4 regions of the Bradyrhizobium sp. NBAIM08 genome follow, and region 4 is predicted to be linked to each of the others. Evidence: predicted binding sites of a transcription regulator. Region 4 holds the regulator's gene; each other region holds the start of a gene.
What was found. The regulator PhoB, encoded in region 4, activates phosphate uptake and scavenging genes when phosphate is short. The targets are predictions, from matches to a motif close to TGTCATNNANCTGTCAT.
Positions count from the first base shown of each region.

Region 1 (4,378 bases), on a different contig from region 4:
TGGTTACGTTGAATTCCGGGGACGCGCAATGGCTCGCATGGCGCTCCGCGCTATACTATGTAGACATATCAACCGGTTCAGCCTGCAACGGGCCGGATTTGAGGTCAGAACCGGTGCCGGGAAGCGCTTTCGTGAGTATTCCGAATATCATTACCTTGGGCCGCATCATGCTGGTCCCGATCATCGTCTGGGCCATCGTGTCGAGCCAAATGGAGGTGGCGTTCGCCGTCTTCCTGATCGCCGGCATCAGCGATGCCGTGGACGGCTTTTTGGCCAAGCGCTTCAACATGACGAGCGAGCTCGGCGCCCTGCTCGATCCGCTCGCCGACAAGGCGCTGCTGGTCTCGATCTACATGGCGCTCGGCATCTGGGGTGCGATCCCGCGCTGGATCGTGATCCTGGTGGTCTCGCGCGACATCATGATTGTCGCCGCCGTGATCGTGTCCTGGTTGTTCGACCGGCCGGTCGAGATGAAGCCGTCGAAAGTGTCCAAGCTCAACACGGTGGCACAAGTGGCATTCGCAGCTTTGGTGCTGGCGGCGCTTGCCTTCGGCTTCAAGCCCGCGCCTTATGATATCATCCTGATGGGTCTCGTCACGGTCTTCACGCTCTCCTCCGTGTCGCTCTATCTCGTCGAGTGGCTGCGGCACATGAGCACGATCGAGGCCAAATGAGCGAGGAAGCAGCCCAGCAAAAGGCCAAGTCCCGCACCATCAAGTCGAATCTCTACAAGCGGGCCGGCGCGCCGGCATGGAGCAGAGCAAGCGTGGCAGGCCGCGTTCATCCCCGACAATTGGCGTTTGCGCTTCCGCATGCGGAGAGCCTCAGCCGGGACAACTTCCTCGAAGGCCCCGCCAATGCGGCCGGTCTAGGCCTCATCGACGGCTGGCCGGAATGGCCGAACCGGATCATGTGGCTGGCGGGCCCGGAAGGAAGCGGCAAGAGCCATCTCGCCGCGATCTGGGCCGAGGAAGCCGGCGCCCGCTCGACCACCGCCAATGCGCTGACCGCGACGGACGTGCCCGGCGCGCTCGCCACCGGCGCGCTGGTGGTCGAGGATCTCAAGGCTGGGGACTTCGACGAGCGTGCCCTGTTTCACCTGATGAACCTCGCCCGCGAGGACGGCGCCTACGTCCTGTTCACCGGCCGCGAGGCGCCGGCCGCGCTTCCGATCGAGCTTCGCGACCTGCGCTCGCGCCTGCGCGCCGTTCCGGCGGTCACGCTGCTGCCGCCCGACGACCAGCTGTTCCGCGGCCTCATCGTCAAGTTCTGCGCCGACCGCCAGCTCAATGTGGACGAGAGCGTGGTCGGCTACCTCGCGACGCGCCTGGAACGGTCCTCGGCCGCCGCCCGGCGGGCCGTCGAGCTGCTCGACAGCGAAGCCCTGCGGCTCGGCCGTCCCGTCACCCGGGCGCTGGCCGCCGAGCTGCTCCGGGACGCCTGACAGGCTCGCAGGCCTCCCCGAAGCCCGCTTGACGCGGTGCAGGGGCGGAACATCAATGTCATCGAAACGTCATCGCTCTAACACATGCTCCCGCCGATTTTTGCGCTTGAGTCGCAATTGGGGTGAACTGGATGGACCGACTTCTGATGGACTCTGCGCAAGCTGTTGAAACGAAAGAGAAAGCCCCGGAAACCGAGAGCCTTCCGGCGATCGCGTCCAGTCCCGAGCGGTTCATCAACCGCGAGCTGTCCTGGCTGCATTTCAACCGCCGCGTCCTGGAGGAATCGGTCAACCCGAGCCACCCCGTGCTGGAGCGGGTGCGATTCCTGTCGATTTCGGCCAATAACCTCGACGAGTTCTTCATGGTTCGCGTCGCCGGCATCAAGGCCCAAGTCCGCGAGGGCATCGCCGAGCGCAGCCCCGACGGCCTGACGCCGTCCGAGCAGCTGGCGCTGATCAACCGCACCGTCTCCCAGCTCGCCTCCGACCAGCAGGCGATCTGGCGCGACCTGCGCGCCACGTTGGCCGAGGTCGGCATCGTGCTGGTCGACGGCAAGGACGTCACAAAGGCGGAACGAACCTGGATCGAGGACTACTTCCTCCACAACGTGTTCCCTCTCCTGACCCCGCTGGCGATCGATCCGGCCCACCCCTTCCCGTTCATTCCGAGCCTCGGCTTCACCATCGCGCTGCAGCTCACGCGCGCCGCCGACGGCAAGCAGATGAACGCGCTGATCCGCATGCCCGGCAAGATCGACCGCTTCATCCGCCTGCCGGCGGATGGCACGGTGCGCCTGATCTCGCTGGAGCAGGCCACCGCCCTGTTCATCAACCGCCTGTTCCCCGGCTACAATCTGCACGGCCAAGGCGCCTTCCGGATCATCCGCGACTCCGAGCTCGAAATCGAGGAGGAGGCCGAAGATCTCGTCCGCCTGTTCGAGACCGCGCTGAAGCGCCGCCGCCGCGGATCGGTGATCCGGCTCGAGATCGACGCCAAGATGCCGGAGCAGCTGCGCAGCTTCGTGCAGCACGCGCTCTCCGCCGCCGACGACGAGATCTTCCTGGTCGACGGCGTGCAGGCGATGAACGAGCTCTCGCAGCTCACCCGCCTCGACCGGCCCGACCTCGAATTCACCCCTTACGTGCCGCGCCACCCCGAACGCGTGCGCGAGCATGGCGGCGACATCTTCGCCGCGATCCGGCAGAAGGACCTGATCGTCCACCATCCCTACGAGTCGTTCGACGTGGTGGTGCAATTCCTGCAGCAGGCCACGCGCGACCCCGACGTCGTTGCGATCAAGCAGACGCTCTACCGCACCTCCAACAATTCACCGATCGTGCGCGCCCTGGCCGAAGCGGCCGAAGCCGGCAAATCAGTCACCGCGCTGATCGAGCTGAAAGCGCGGTTCGACGAAGAAGCCAACATCCGCTGGGCACGCGATCTCGAACGCGCCGGCGTGCAGGTCGTCTACGGCTTCCTCGAATTGAAGACGCACGCGAAGCTCTCGATGGTGGTGCGCCGCGAGGGCGGCAGCCTGACGACCTACGTCCATACCGGCACCGGCAATTATCACCCGGTCACCGCGCGCATCTACACCGATCTCTCCTACTTCACCTCGGACCCGACGATCGGCCGCGATGCCGCGCGCGTGTTCAATTTCATCACCGGCTATGCCGCGCCGAGCGATCTGGAAAAAATGGCGGTGTCGCCGCTGACCTTGCGCAAGCGCATCATCGAGCACATCCAGGGCGAGACCGCACATGCGCGGCATGGCCGTCCCGGCGCGGTCTGGATGAAGATGAACGCGCTGGTCGATCCCGACATCATCGACGCGCTCTACGAGGCCTCGCAGGCCGGTGTCCAGGTCGAGCTCGTGGTGCGCGGCATCTGCTGCCTCAGGCCCGGCATTCCCGGTCTGTCGGAGAACATCCGCGTCAAGTCGATCATCGGCCGCTTCCTGGAACATGGCCGAATCTACTGCTTCGGCATGGGCCAGGGACTGCCGAGCGCGAAAGCGGCTGTGTATATCTCGTCCGCCGACATGATGCCGCGCAACCTCGACCGCCGCGTCGAGGTGCTGTGTCCGCTGCAAAATCCGACGGTGCATCAGCAGGTTCTCGAACAGATCATGGTCGCGAACCTGAAGGACAATGAGCAGAGCTGGCAGTTGTTGCCGGATGGGTCTTCAACGCGTATGAAGACCGCGAAGGGCGAGGAGCCTTTCAACGTCCACAACTACTTCATGACGAATCCGAGTCTGTCTGGCCGTGGAAAGTCGCTCAAGGAATCCTCGCCGCGTCGTCTCACGCGCCGGAACGAACGTCATCAATCCTGATCGGGGATTTGCGACGTGAAGCGGCCGCGCAAGCGCGGCTCGAGCGTCGCGGTTATCGACATAGGCTCCAACTCGGTCCGCCTCGTCGTCTACGAGGCGCTGGCGCGCAGCCTGATCCCGATCTTCAACGAGAAGACGCTGTGCGGCCTCGGGCGCGAGGTGCAGAGCACGGGCCTGCTCGCGCCCGACGCCATCGACAAGGCGCTGACCTCGCTGAAACGGTTTCGCGCGCTGTGCCGGGTGATGAAGGTCGGACGCGTGTTCGCGATCGCGACCGCCGCATGCCGCGACGCCTCCAACGGCCCCGATTTCATCGCCAGGGCCGAGCGGATCTGCGCGGTGAAGATCGAGATCCTGTCGGGCTCGCGCGAAGCACGACTGTCCGCGCTCGGCGTGATCTCCGGCATCCACCATCCAGACGGCATCGTCGGCGACCTCGGCGGCGGCTCGCTCGAGCTGATCGACGTGCGCAGGAACGCCGTACGCAGCGGCGTGACGCTGCCGCTCGGCGGCCTCGCACTGCAGGACCTCGCCCACAAATCGCTCAAGCGCGCCGACCGCATCGTGCGCGACGAGATCGACGGGGTCCACTTACTCA
Region 1 is NZ_JADYVR010000002.1:505,507-509,884, forward strand. It holds gene I6F37_RS08555 (CDP-alcohol phosphatidyltransferase family protein) at 132-674, shown strand; gene I6F37_RS08560 (DnaA/Hda family protein) at 767-1,444, shown strand; gene I6F37_RS08565 (RNA degradosome polyphosphate kinase) at 1,591-3,780, shown strand; gene ppx (exopolyphosphatase) at 3,796-4,378, shown strand, end outside.
Region 1: I6F37_RS08565 (RNA degradosome polyphosphate kinase) is a predicted target of PhoB. The motif match lies at 1,501-1,517, and genes of this name have one in related genera.

Region 2 (4,378 bases), on a different contig from region 4:
GTTCGCCCTTGGCGCGGCGGTCGAGCAGCGCGGCCACGAGCGCAATCGCGATGATCGCGACGGCGGCGCCGGCAGTCAGGAACGACAGCGAGGCCGGCGGGACCGAGAGCCCGCTGATCGCGATCGTCGGGTCCGGCGTCAGCAGCACCGCGCCCATCGCGGTGAAATGATGGGCAACGATCGCGAGCGTCAACAGAGCAGTCGCGCTCAGCGCATGCCGAATGCCTTCACCTCGCGCGGCGACGAACAGCGCGAGCGCTGCGAAGACGACGCCGAACAGCACCGAGGCGGCAACCGTGCTCCCGATCCAATCCAGCCGTGCCGGCATCTCCAGCGCCGCCATGCCGGTGTAATGCATCGCCGCGACACCCAGGCCGACGATGGCGCCGCCGACGACGATCCACACCGGGCGCGAGGACGCCACGGCGATGCTCAGGCCCACGAAGGTCAAGGAGATCGCAAGCATCAGCGACAGAATTGTCACCGGGATGTTGTAGGCGCCGGCGCTCCCGGGGCCATAGGCAAGCATCGCGATGAAATGCGTCGCCCAGATGCCGCATCCGCTCACGGCCGCATCCAGGGCGATCCAGGCCAGACGCCCGGCTCCGTGCGTCGCGCGTGCGCGCTGAAACAGGCTGATCGCCGCGGCGCTGGCGAGCAGGCACACCGCGCCCCCAAGGGCCACCAGTCGCCAGTCATGCTCGTCGGTGAGACAGTAGAGAACTTGATACATTGCCGGCCCCTATCGACCCGCACTTGAGCCGACAGTGGTGGACGATCGGTAACCGGCTACAAACCTGCTCCGGAAGTGGTGAATGGAAGATGAGCGAGTTCGCTCACATTGCTGATCCTCGCGACGGCGCACCGAAGCAGCACCACGGCAGCGGGAAGCGAACAAGCACAAGCGCCGCGCGGACCGTCGCGCGGCGCTCGTAGTTTCCTCTACTCAGTTCGCCGCGCGCAGATTCACCTTGCTCTCGGCGAGTGTCGTCAGCTTCTGGTCGGTCGCCTTCTCCTCCTCGAGCGTCTTGGCAAGCACCGCCGCACAATCGTTGCGGCCGAGCTGCTTGGCCCAGGCGATCAGGCTGCCGTAACGAACGATCTCGTAATGCTCCGCGGCCTGCGCCGCATTGATCAGGGCCGCGTCGAGCACCGCCTTGTCGGCGACTTCGCCGGCGGTCTCGTCGGCTTCCTCGATGATGCCATCGATCGCCGGGCAGTCGACCGCCTTCACGGGGACGCCGTGCATCTTGAAGACCTCCTCGAGCCGCGCAACGTGCTGCTTGGTTTCCTCGAGGTGCGTCAAAAAGCCCTGTTTCAGCTGCGGATCAGTGGCCTTGGTCGCCATCTTCGGCAGCGCCTTGGTGAGCTGCTGCTCCGCGTAATAGATGTCCTGGAGCTGATGTACGAACAGGTCGTTCATGGTCTTGATGTCTTTTGTGAACAGTCCCATCGTTCCGATCCTCTCGGGTCTTGGGAACACGGAGGCGCCGGCTTGCACGAAAAAGCCGCGTATTCCGCCATGTTCGATTGCTGATGAAGGCTAACGACCACGCGGCATCGACGTTCCAAAAACGCCGATACGGCTCTGCGTTGGAACAATGCGGACGGCGCCGGGATCTGAGATCGTATCGGCACGGTGAGCGCGCGGATGGAGCCTGGTTTCGCGACTCATATGCTTAACGCGCCGCCGATATGAACCGCGTATGACAAAGTTGCCCGCCGAACGCAGAACCTATTGTTGTCAAGGGCTGCACAAGCCGCTGATTTTGCCTTAAATGAGCTGGATCATGCCTAGCGATCGATGCCTGCCTTTTGGCCGTGATCGCACCCGACCGGCCAATGTCTGGCCCGGTCGGTCTTGCCCCCCGCCGGGAGGATGAATGCACGGACTGCTGCCCGCGTTGAAACGCGGCTTCAATAGATGGATCGGCTGGCGACGGCTCGGCGTCGCCGCGAGCATCTTCATCATCGCGTTTGCGATCACCACGCTGGTGCGGACGCTCAAGGGCATCGATACCGGGGTCATCCTGACCGCGTTGACGGAGATTCCCCGCGGCAACATCGGGCTGGCGGCGATCTGCGTCTTCTTCGCGTTCTGTACGCTGACCTTCTACGACTATTTTGCGCTGCGAACGATCGGCAAGAAGCACGTGCCCTATCGCATCGCGGCGCTGTCCAGCTTCACGTCCTATTCGATCGGGCACAACATCGGCGCCACGGTCTTCACCGGCGGCGCGATCCGTTTCCGGATCTATTCGGACTACGGACTGAACGCGATCGACGTCGCGAAGATCTGCTTCCTGTCGGGCCTGACCTTCTGGCTCGGTAACATCTTCGTGCTCTCGATCGGCATGGCCATCCATCCGGATGCGGCCTCCTCGATGGATCAGCTGCCCTCCTCGCTCAACCGGTTGATCGCCCTCGGCGGTCTCGCATCGATCGGCGCGTATCTGGTCTGGCTCTGCATGGGCGAGAAGCGCCGTGAGCTCGGCCAGAAGGGCTGGAAGGTGGTGCTGCCCTCGGCGCCGCTGACCTTGGTGCAGATCCTGATCGGCGTCGTCGATCTCGGCTTCTGCGCCACGGCAATGTACCTCTTGATGCCGGCCAACCCGCCGATCGACTTCATGTCGCTCGCGGTCGTGTTCATCCTGGCGACCCTGATCGGCTTTGCCAGCCACGCGCCGGGCTCGATCGGCGTGTTCGATGCCGCCATGCTCGTGGCGCTGCCCCAGTTCGGCCGCGAGGAGCTTCTGGCCACGCTGCTGGTGTTCCGTATTCTCTATTTCGTGATCCCGTTCGGCCTTGCCATCTCCATCATGGGCACGCGCGAGCTTTGGACGAATGTGGTCGCGCCGTGGCAGGAGCGGCGGCGGCTGGCGGAAGCCTGCGCGCAGGCCAACCTGCCCAAGGAGGTGACGCCGATGGAGCGCGAACGGCTGCTACGGCGGGCCAGCAAGCGCTGAGCCGCCGACGCCACCTCCGCAATCGTCGGGCAAGGGTTGCAGGCCGCGGCACAATCCTCTCTTATTTCCGCCTCAACTTTGCCGTTGAAGACGCGGGCCATGATTTCCGTATTCCTTCGCACCCTCTCGGCCGGCGCCGTGCTGCTTGCCGGCATCCTTGCTTTGCCCGAGCGCGCCGCCGCGCAGGACGCCGGCACCATGCAGATCAGCTGGGAGGTGCGTAACCGCTTCCGGCTCTTCCGCGAGGAGCGCGACTTCCTGCTCCATGTCGAGAACGCGCGTAACCGCAGCATTCTAGCCGCCGAACAGTCCCTCGAGCTCCAGAGCGAGGGCCGCGGCTGGGCCCGCAACATGGTCAACCGGCTCTGCATCGACCTGCAGGGCCGGGTCAACCAGCCCTGCACCCGCGACAACGTCAAAGAGAACTACATCACGCCGATCGACCATCCCGTGACGGTGCGCCTGACCGGCGCGGTGCCGGTCGGCGCCACCTGCGCCTGGTCGTTCGATGACGGCGATGGCCCGCAGAGCTCGACCTTCGACTGCGCCGAGCCGATCAATTTGCGTGTCCGCTACGGCAAGCCGACGGTTGCGACCGTCGATGTCTCGGCCGGCTCCGATCCGACCCAGCGGATCCAGACCGAGATCCAGGTCCGCGACATCTTCATCGCAGGTCTCGGCGACAGCATCGCCTCCGGCGAAGGCAATCCGGACCGGCCGCTGGCGCTGTCGGACGAAGGCTTCTGCTTCCGCTCCTATCTCGGCACCGCCGGCGCGCAGTACTACCGGCCGAGCCGCCACGGCTTCAAGGGCGGCCGCGCCTGCGAGGCGCCGGATACGCTCGCCAACTGGCAGCGCTACAGCGCGCTCTGGTTCAATGCGCCGTGCCATCGATCGCTCTACAGCTATCAGGCGCGCACCGCGCTGGCGCTCGCGGTGCGCTACACCCACATCGCCGTGACCTTCCTGCCGCTCGCCTGCACCGGCGCGAGCATCGGCGACGGGCTGCTCGGCTCGCAGCGCGCCCGCGAATGCCCGCCCGGCAAGACCGGCGTCTGCAACACCAGCGTGAACGCGCAGGTCGCCGAGCTGCGGGAAGCCGTCACCGCGGCGAAGAAGCGCCAGCCCGATCGCACGCTCGATCTCGTGCTGCTCTCGGTCGGTGCCAACGACGTCTATTTCTCCGGCCTCGTCGCCGACGTCATCGTCGAAACCGCGACCGAGCGCGCGCTGTTCCGCCGCTCCGGCGTGTTGGCGAGCGTCGACGATTCCCGCGATGCGCTCCAGCGCGAGCTGCCGCAGAATTTCGTCAAGCTGCGCGAGGCGCTGAAGCCGCTGGTCGGCGGCGACCTCTCGCACGTGGTCTATGTCTCCTATGCCAACCCTGCGCTCGCCGACGGCGGCGCGCCCTG
Region 2 is NZ_JADYVR010000005.1:611,666-616,043, reverse strand. It holds gene I6F37_RS20890 (EAL domain-containing protein) at 1-733, opposite strand, end outside; gene I6F37_RS20885 (ferritin-like domain-containing protein) at 947-1,453, opposite strand; gene I6F37_RS20880 (YbhN family protein) at 1,884-2,966, shown strand; gene I6F37_RS20875 (hypothetical protein) at 3,066-4,378, shown strand, end outside.
Region 2: I6F37_RS20880 (YbhN family protein) is a predicted target of PhoB. The motif match lies at 1,696-1,712, and genes of this name have one in related genera.

Region 3 (4,378 bases), on a different contig from region 4:
GGGCTTGCCGGCACGCTGCTGGCATTGAACAAAAAGCCCGCGACGGTGTTGCGAAATTTGTGACAAAATGTAGCGGCTGATCGAGCTGCCCGGAATCGGCCCGGTTTCCGCGATTAACCACGCTACCCCGTCAACTTCGCGTCAGGATTGACGCCGAGGGCGACATTCAGCCGCGCGTGGAAGGTTGCGGCGAATGTGTTAGTTTCCCACATATCGGATGGGTTCGGAGTCCCGATTGTGAGCCAAAATTCAGTCGGCTGGCAGCGGTCTCCGAGATAGAATTTGACGAACCGGCGGCATGGCGACCCTCGTGCCGGACCGGACCAACCAACGGGAATTCGACCATGTCGGACCTAGACCGTAACTACGCTTCTCCTTTCGGCAGGGCCGCCGGGCGTGTTGACGCCGCGACGGTCGATGCCGGCCTGCGCGCCTATATGCTGCGCATCTACAACTACATGAGCATTGGCCTGGCCATCACCGGCCTTGCCGCGCTCGGCGTCTACATGGCCGCCGTGACCGACGTTCCGACGGCGGACGCCGTCCGCGTCGGCAAGGTGTTCCTGACACCGTTCGGCTACGCCATGTTCGTCAGCCCCCTGAAGTGGCTGTTCATCCTGGCGCCGCTCGCGATGGTGTTCGTGATCTCGGCGGGCATCAACCGTCTGGCACCCTCGACCGCCCAGATCCTGTTCTGGGTGTTCGCGGCGCTGATGGGCATCTCGCTGTCGTCGATCTTCCTGGTGTTCACGCACACCTCGATCGTGCGGGTGTTCTTCATCACCGCGGCGACCTTCGGTGCGCTGAGCCTCTACGGCTACACCACCAAGCGTGACCTGACCGGCATGGGCTCGTTCCTGTTCATGGGCCTGATCGGCATCGTTCTCGCCAGCCTGGTGAACCTGTTCCTGGCCAGCTCGATGCTGCAGTTCATCGTGTCGGTGGTCGGCGTGCTGGTGTTCTCGGGCCTGACCGCCTGGGATACCCAGCGGCTGAAGAACGACTACATCTACGGCTATGCCTCGGCCGGCGGTGACGTCGCAGAGCGTTCGGCCATCACCGGCGCACTGTCGCTGTACCTGAACTTCATCAACCTGTTCACGCTGCTGCTGCAGCTCCTCGGCCAGCGCGAGTAAGCTCTGAGACGAGAGAACGGACACGAACCCCGGCCGAAAGGCCGGGGTTTTTGTTTTGAGGGTACGGCCTCTCCCCGTCATTGCGAGGAGCTCGCGACAAAATTGCGCAGCAATTTTGCGCCGATGCGACGACGCAATCCAGAGCCCCTCCGCAGATGCATTTCTGGATTGCTTCGCTGCGCTCGCAATGACGGGTGTGGAGGCAGCGCAGCCTCTTCCGGCCCCTCAGGGAACGCTCTATCCTTCCCCCATGTCCGCACCCGATATCAGGCCCACCACCGAGGCCGACCTCCCCGCCGTCACCGCCATCTACCAGCAGGCCGTCCGCGAGGGCACGGCGACGTTCGAGCTGGAGCCGCCCGACCTCTCGGAAATGACGCGCCGCTATCGCGCGCTGATCGACGGCGGCTATCCCTATTTCGTCGCCATGCTGGACGGCCGCGTGGCCGGCTATGCCTATGCCGGCGCCTACCGGCCGCGGCCCGCCTATCGTTTCACGGTGGAGAACTCGATCTATCTCGATCCGTCCTTCCACCGCCGCGGCGTCGGCTCAATGCTGCTGGAACGGCTGATCGTCGAATGCGAAGCGCGCGGCTTTCGCCAGATGATCGCTGTCATCGGCGATTCCGCCAATGCCGGGTCGATCGGCGTGCACACAAGGTGCGGCTTCAAGATGATCGGCACACATCCCAGTGTCGGGCTGAAATTCGGCCGCTGGCTGGACACCGTGATGATGCAACGCGACCTCGGCGAGGGCGCAAGCACGGTGCCGGGGAAGTAGTTCATCCGTCATTCCGGGGCGATGCGCAGCATCGAACCCGGAATCCATTGAACGGCAGGGGCGGTGGAGGGATGGATTCTCGGGTGCGCAATTGCGCACCAGCTCGCGACTTCGTCGCGCCCCGGAATGACGATCGATGGTTCGTCTACACCACCGCCAGTTTGCGATCGATCACCAGCAGCACCCGCTCGAGCTCGTGGCCGCGACGCAGGATCAGGCCGGTCGCCGAGATCACGCTGTACATGCCCTGCTTGCGCGCCAGGCGCGGGTCCTTCTCGATGCGATAGATCGGCACTTCCGAGGCGCGGCGATAGACCGAGAACACGGCGCGGTCCTTCAGGAAGTCGATGGCATAGTCGCGCCATTCGCCGTCGGCGACCATGCGGCCGTAGAGATTGAGAATCCGGTGCAGCTCGAGCCGGTTGAACGTCACCCGGTTCGGCTGCGCATGCGCCGCGGCAGGACGCGCCGCCGCGCGCTGCTCGCTCGGATCGGCATCCTCCGACGTCAGACTCATGGGAAGCGCCTCCTCATCGCACGGCTACCCGCGTCCGCCAAGATCGTCCCGGAACCGCGTTCGTGACAATTGCATGATTGCGCCAACCGTTCCGCATCGCAAGGGGCTCGACCTATCGAATCGGCGTCGCATCAGGGCACACGCAAGGGTGGAACTCCGTCGCGGCAAACCGTCACGGGATCGTTAGCAGGAATCATAGTATCGCCGCTTTTCCGCCAACCGCCTGCCGCCCTGCACTGCGAAAAGGGTGACGTGCGTTGACCCGGTCCTTTCGGTTCCGGATTCCTCAGCCCCCAGCCCCCCGGGGTCGAACAGGATCGGGTCTGTACGCACGACAAGGAGGGCCAACGCAAGTTGGTCCTTTTTTGTTTGTGCCGAGATGTTTCCGGTCTGCCGTCATTCCGGGGCGCGCGAAGCGCGAGCCCGGAATCCATTTACCATCACACAAGCTGAGAAATGGATTCCGGGTTCGCGCCAAGAGGCGCGCCCCGGAATGACGAGCATCAATTGCTGAGACGTTCTGCCTGCTTCAATGCAGCGACGTGTAGGCCGCACCCAGCATCGGGCCCGGCCTCTCGCGGCTGCCGTCCTGGACGTAGACCACCGCGCCGTCGACGCCGTCGCGCGTGAGGTTCTCGATCGGCACCGTCCAGCTCTCCGGACGGCCGGTCCAGTCGCCGACCTTGAGCAGGCTGCGCACCACGTTGTGATAGGTGACCTGCTGCCCCTTGTTCTCGCCGCGGGTGATCGCGATCGGCACCGACTTCGCGATCGAGCAGATCCAGACCTCTCCGCGCGAGACCGTGGGCTCCTTGCTTGCGGCTACCGACACGTTGATCTGCTTGCCCGAGAGCGACATCGTCACCGGCACGCTCATCACGCCAGTGCCCTTGTCGGTCTTGCCGATCGCGTTCTCGATGCCGGTGCGATCGCTGCCGATGACATGGGTGGAGCCGTTGACCACGACCTGCGGCGTGTAGACCTCGCGGTCGCCGCGCATGCGCGAATAGGCACGCTGCCGTGCAGAGAAGCGCGAATCCGCCAGTGTGTCCTTCCAGCCGAGATAGTCCCAATAATCGATCGGCATGCTCAGCGCGATGACGGAGGGGTCCTTGGAGAGATCGCCGATGATCTGGTCGGCGGGCGGGCAGGAGGAGCAGCCCTGCGAGGTGAACAATTCGACGACGGCGCGGGGTTCAGCCTCGGCAGGACGAATGACGGCGATGATCGCACATATGCCGAGAGCTCCCGACCAGAGGGCGCCGGACCAACGTGGAATCAGATGGGAAGCCGTCATTGTCGTCATGTCGAACGCCGCACACCGTTGCTCTCAGAGGGAAATCTTATCGCCGGATGGTCACCGTAGTCTTACGGGGCGCGGTACATTCATCCATCCGGGCCACCGTCCAAAGGGAGGTTTTCCGCCGGGCGGGCCCATCTGAAGCGTACCGCAAACGCGCGAAGGCGGCCTTTGATAGGCCGCCTTCGTTAAGGCTTCTACTCACTTCGCAGTGAGCCATCATTCACAAATCCGCGTTTACGCCGCGAGCTTGCGCAGCACGTAGTGCAGGATGCCGCCGTTGCGGTAGTAGTCGAGCTCGTCCAGCGTATCGATGCGGCAGAGCAGCGAAACGCGCTGCAGCGAACCGTCGCCGGAGACGATCTCCGCAGTCAGCTTCTGGCGCGGCTTGAGGTCGCCGACGAGGCCGCGGATGGTCACCTTCTCGTCGCCCTTCAGCCCAAGCGACTGCCAGGAGGTGCCTTCCTCGAAGGTCAGCGGCAGCACGCCCATGCCGACCAGGTTGGAGCGGTGGATGCGCTCGAAGCTCTGGCAGATCACGGCGCGCACGCCGAGCAGGCGCGTGCCCTTGGCGGCCCAGTCGCGCGAGGAGCCGTTGCCATACTCGGCACCGGCGAACACCACCAGCGGCACCTTCTCTTCCT
Region 3 is NZ_JADYVR010000021.1:60,256-64,633, forward strand. It holds gene I6F37_RS36495 (ABC transporter permease) at 1-63, shown strand, start outside; gene I6F37_RS36500 (Bax inhibitor-1/YccA family protein) at 345-1,136, shown strand; gene I6F37_RS36505 (GNAT family N-acetyltransferase) at 1,387-1,917, shown strand; gene I6F37_RS36510 (DUF2794 domain-containing protein) at 2,063-2,434, opposite strand; gene I6F37_RS36515 (thioredoxin family protein) at 2,964-3,740, opposite strand; gene acnA (aconitate hydratase AcnA) at 3,972-4,378, opposite strand, start outside.
Region 3: I6F37_RS36510 (DUF2794 domain-containing protein) is a predicted target of PhoB. The motif match lies at 2,497-2,513, and genes of this name have one in related genera.

Region 4 (4,378 bases):
TCTGTTTCCGTCAGCGCACCGTCCGTTCATCCCGGCTCGCAGCCCCTGCCCGAGGCGCCCGCCAAGGTCACGGCGCGCAACCTCAACTTCTACTACGGCGACCACCACGCGCTGAAGAACATCAACCTGGCGCTCGGCACCAACCGCGTCACGGCGTTCATCGGCCCGTCCGGCTGCGGCAAGTCCACCCTGCTGCGCATCTTCAACCGGATGTACGATCTCTATCCGGGCCAGCGCGCCGACGGTCAGCTGTTGCTCGACCATACCAACATCCTCGACCCCAAGCTCGACCTCAACCTGCTCCGCGCCCGGGTCGGCATGGTGTTCCAGAAGCCGACGCCGTTCCCGATGACGATCTACGAGAACATCGCCTTCGGCATTCGTCTCTATGAGAAGATCTCCAAGTCCGAGATGGACGACCGCGTCGAGAAGGCGCTGCGCGGTGGCGCGCTGTGGAACGAGGTCAAGGACAAGCTCAATGCCTCCGGCCTGTCGCTCTCCGGCGGCCAGCAGCAGCGCCTCTGCATCGCCCGCACCGTCGCGGTGCGGCCCGAGGTGATCCTGTTTGACGAGCCCTGCTCGGCGCTCGACCCGATCTCGACCGCCAAGGTCGAGGAGCTGATCCAGGAATTGTCCGAGAACTACACGATCGCGATCGTCACCCACAACATGCAGCAGGCGGCGCGCGTTTCCGACAAGACCGCCTTCATGTATCTCGGCGAGTTGATCGAGTTCGACGACACCAGCAAGATCTTCACGTCGCCGAGCGATCGGCGCACGCAGGATTACATCACCGGCCGGTTCGGCTGAGGAGACGGAACATGGGTTCTGAACATACCGTAAAGGCTTTCGACAGCGACCTTCAGGAGCTCACCCGCCTGGTCGCCGAGATGGGCGGCATCGCCGAGCGCATGATCGTCGATTCCGTCGACGCGCTGATCCGCCGCGACGTCGCGCTCGGCCAGCGCGTCGTCGCCACCGACGTCGAGCTCGACGCGCTGCAGAAGCGCATCGAGGAGCGCGCCGTGCTCACCATCGCCCGCCGCCAGCCGATGGCCGTCGACCTGCGCGAGATCGTCGGCGCGATGCGCGTTGCGACCGATCTCGAGCGCATCGGCGATCTCGCCAAGAACATGGGCAAGCGCGTCGCGGCGCTGGAGACGGATTTCCATCCGCTCAAGCTGTTCCGCGGCCTGGAGCACATGACCGACCTCGTGCAGCAGCAGGTCAAGTCGGTGCTGGACGCCTATGCCGCGCACGACCTGCCGGCGGCGATGGCGGTGTGGAAGGGCGACGAAGAAGTCGACGCCATCTGCACCTCGCTGTTCCGCGAGCTCCTCACCTACATGATGGAGGATCCGCGCAACATCTCGTTCTGCATCCACCTGATGTTCTGTGCCAAGAACATCGAGCGGATCGGCGACCACGCCACCAACATCGCCGAGACCGTGTTCTACATGATCGAGGGCCAGGCGATCACCGACAAGCGGCCGAAGGGCGACATGACGACCTTCGCCACGACGGTGCCGAACACCTGACGACTTAAGGAGCTACGACCACATGGGCGCACGCATTATGGTGGTTGAGGACGAGGAAGCTCTCACCGAGCTTCTTCGCTACAACCTCGAAGGCGACGGCTATGACGTCGAGACGGTGATGCGCGGCGATGACGCCGACACCCGCCTCAAGGAGCACATTCCCGATCTGATCGTGCTCGACTGGATGCTGCCGGGCCTGTCAGGCATCGAGCTGTGCCGGCGGCTTCGGACCCGCCCCGAGACCAAGCAGCTGCCGATCATCATGCTCACCGCGCGCGGCGAGGAGAGCGAACGGGTGCGCGGGCTCGCGACCGGCGCGGATGATTATATCGTCAAGCCGTTCTCGGTGCCGGAGCTGCTTGCGCGCGTGAAGGGCCTGCTCAGGCGTGCGAGTCCCGAGCGCCTCGCCACCGTGCTCGCCTATGGCGATATCGAGCTCGACCGCGACAAGCGCCGCGTGGCGCGCTCGGGCCGGCCGATCGATCTCGGTCCGACCGAATATCGCCTGCTGGAGTTCTTCCTGGAGCATCCCGGCCGCGTGTTCTCGCGCGAGCAGCTGCTCGACAGCGTCTGGGGCCGCGACATCTACATCGACGAGCGCACCGTCGACGTCCATATCGGCCGCCTGCGCAAGCTGCTCAACCTTGGCCGCGAGCAGGACCCGATCCGCACCGTCCGCGGCGCCGGCTACGCGCTGGACGATCGCTTCGCGAAGGCTGAGCAGACGTAAGGCGCCAGCGACAGCTGGTTTGGCGAACTGCGGCGCCGATCTCGGCCGTCATCCCGGGGCGCGCGCAGCGCCAGCCCGGGATCTCAGCGCGAGCGCTTGCGCTGTTCGCGATTAGCCACAGGACGTGGTTTGGCGAAGACTCGGAGTGACCATCTCGCGCAACGATTGCGCCCCGCGGTTACGGATCCCCGCCTTCGCGGGGATGACACCGAGCGATTGGGAGCCGTCATCGTGTGACGGCTGCAGTCTTGGCGATCAAGCTTGGCGATCAAAGCTTGGCGATCAGGGAATTCCGCAAGCTCACCGCGTGCCCGGTTTCGGTGCTGCGCGACGGCGATCCGCTGCGGGCTGATAGGCCACGCGCGAATGCTGGGCACAATAGGGCAGGCCGGAGAGCGCCTTGCCGCCGCAGAAGAAGAAATCCGGGCTCGAGGGATCGCCGACCGGCCAGTGGCAGGTCGCCTCGTTCAATTCCAGCAGCGACAGCCGCTGGCTCATCGGCACCACGTTGTCGTAGGTAACCGGCTCGGCTTCCAACTCGACCTCGAAGGCCTGCGCCAACGCGGTGTTGCCGCGCGCGACGGGGCGGGTCACCCGCATCATATGCTGCGCGGGCCGTGCCTTGCGCGGCCGCGGCGCTGCCGATGAAGGGCTCTTGGCGCGGCCGGACAGGCCGAGCCGGTGCACCTTGCCGATCACGGCATTGCGGGTCACATTGCCGAGCTCCGCCGCGATCTGGCTGGCCGAAAGTCCGGCCTCCCAGAGCTTCTTCAGCTGCTCGACGCGATCATCGGACCAGGTCAAAACCGTCATTGCACCCTTTCCCTCGCTGCGCGCCTGCCATCCTGGGGCCTTCGCAGCGAATGCTTTAGCCTTGAAAAACCCGTGCCGTCAGAATCCCTTAAGGCTCGCCGGGCGCGCTCAAGCCGCCCGAACGTTTACGCCGGTACATGAGGACTTCTGGGATCAGAACTGCTGCACGAGATGTCGTATCTGACAGTCCAAACGCTACAATATGGCGTGACTCCCGCGCAAGAGTCCGCCGACTCGCTTCCACATGTTCCGTGGTGAAAAACCCGCAAAATCGGCACCGCAAGACTACGGAATCAGCGTTTCGCGAGGCTTTCCGGGCGGCATTGACACCCGTCTTGCCAGGCATAAGATAGTGCCACGTGCCGCCCTTAAAAGGCGGCACGTTTCGTTTTCCGGGGCCGGTCGATGGTGCGTCGCGCAATGCATGCCTCACGCCGTCCGCAACATTCAAGTGACGTCATGACTAACAGCGCAGCGCCGCATTTGCTCCCCGTTTTCGCCAGGGCCGACCTCGGTTTCGAGCGCGGCGAAGGCTGCTGGCTGATCGCGACCAACGGCGATCGCTATCTCGATTTCACCTCGGGTGTCGCGGTGAATGCGCTCGGCCATGTCCATCCCGCGCTGGTCAAGGCGTTGCAGGAGCAGGCGACCAAGCTCTGGCACATGTCGAACCTGTTCCAGAGCCCTGACGGCGAGAAGCTCGCAAGCCGCCTCTGCAATGAGAGCTTTGCGGACTTCGTGTTCTTCTGCAATTCCGGCGCCGAGGCGCTGGAAGGCGTGATCAAGCTGGTGCGCCACCATCACTTCTCCAAGGGGCATCCGGAGCGTTACCGCATGATCACCTTCGAGGGTGCCTTCCATGGCCGCACGCTGGCGACGCTCGCCGCCACCGGCTCTGCGAAATATCTCGAGGGCTTCGGTCCGCCGATGGACGGCTTCGATCAGGTGCCGCACGGCGACCTCGACGCCGTGAAGAAGGCGATTGGTCCGCACACCGCCGGCATTCTCATCGAGCCGATCCAGGGCGAGGGTGGCGTTCGTTCTGCACCTCACGCCTTCCTGAGGGCGCTGCGCGAACTCTGTAACGAGCGCGGCCTGTTGCTCGCCTTCGACGAGGTGCAGACCGGCATGGGCCGCACCGGCGAGCTCTTTGCCTACAAGCGCACCGGCGTCACACCGGATGTGATGTCGCTCGCCAAGGCGCTCGGCGGCGGCTTTCCGATCGGCGCGGTGCTGGCGACCGCGGACGCGGCGGCCGGCATGGGGCCCGGCTCGCACGGCTCGACCTTCGGCGGCA
Region 4 is NZ_JADYVR010000009.1:185,461-189,838, reverse strand. It holds gene pstB (phosphate ABC transporter ATP-binding protein PstB) at 1-810, shown strand, start outside; gene phoU (phosphate signaling complex protein PhoU) at 822-1,538, shown strand; gene phoB (phosphate regulon transcriptional regulator PhoB) at 1,561-2,268, shown strand; gene I6F37_RS27880 (GcrA family cell cycle regulator) at 2,569-3,081, opposite strand; gene I6F37_RS27875 (aspartate aminotransferase family protein) at 3,541-4,378, shown strand, end outside.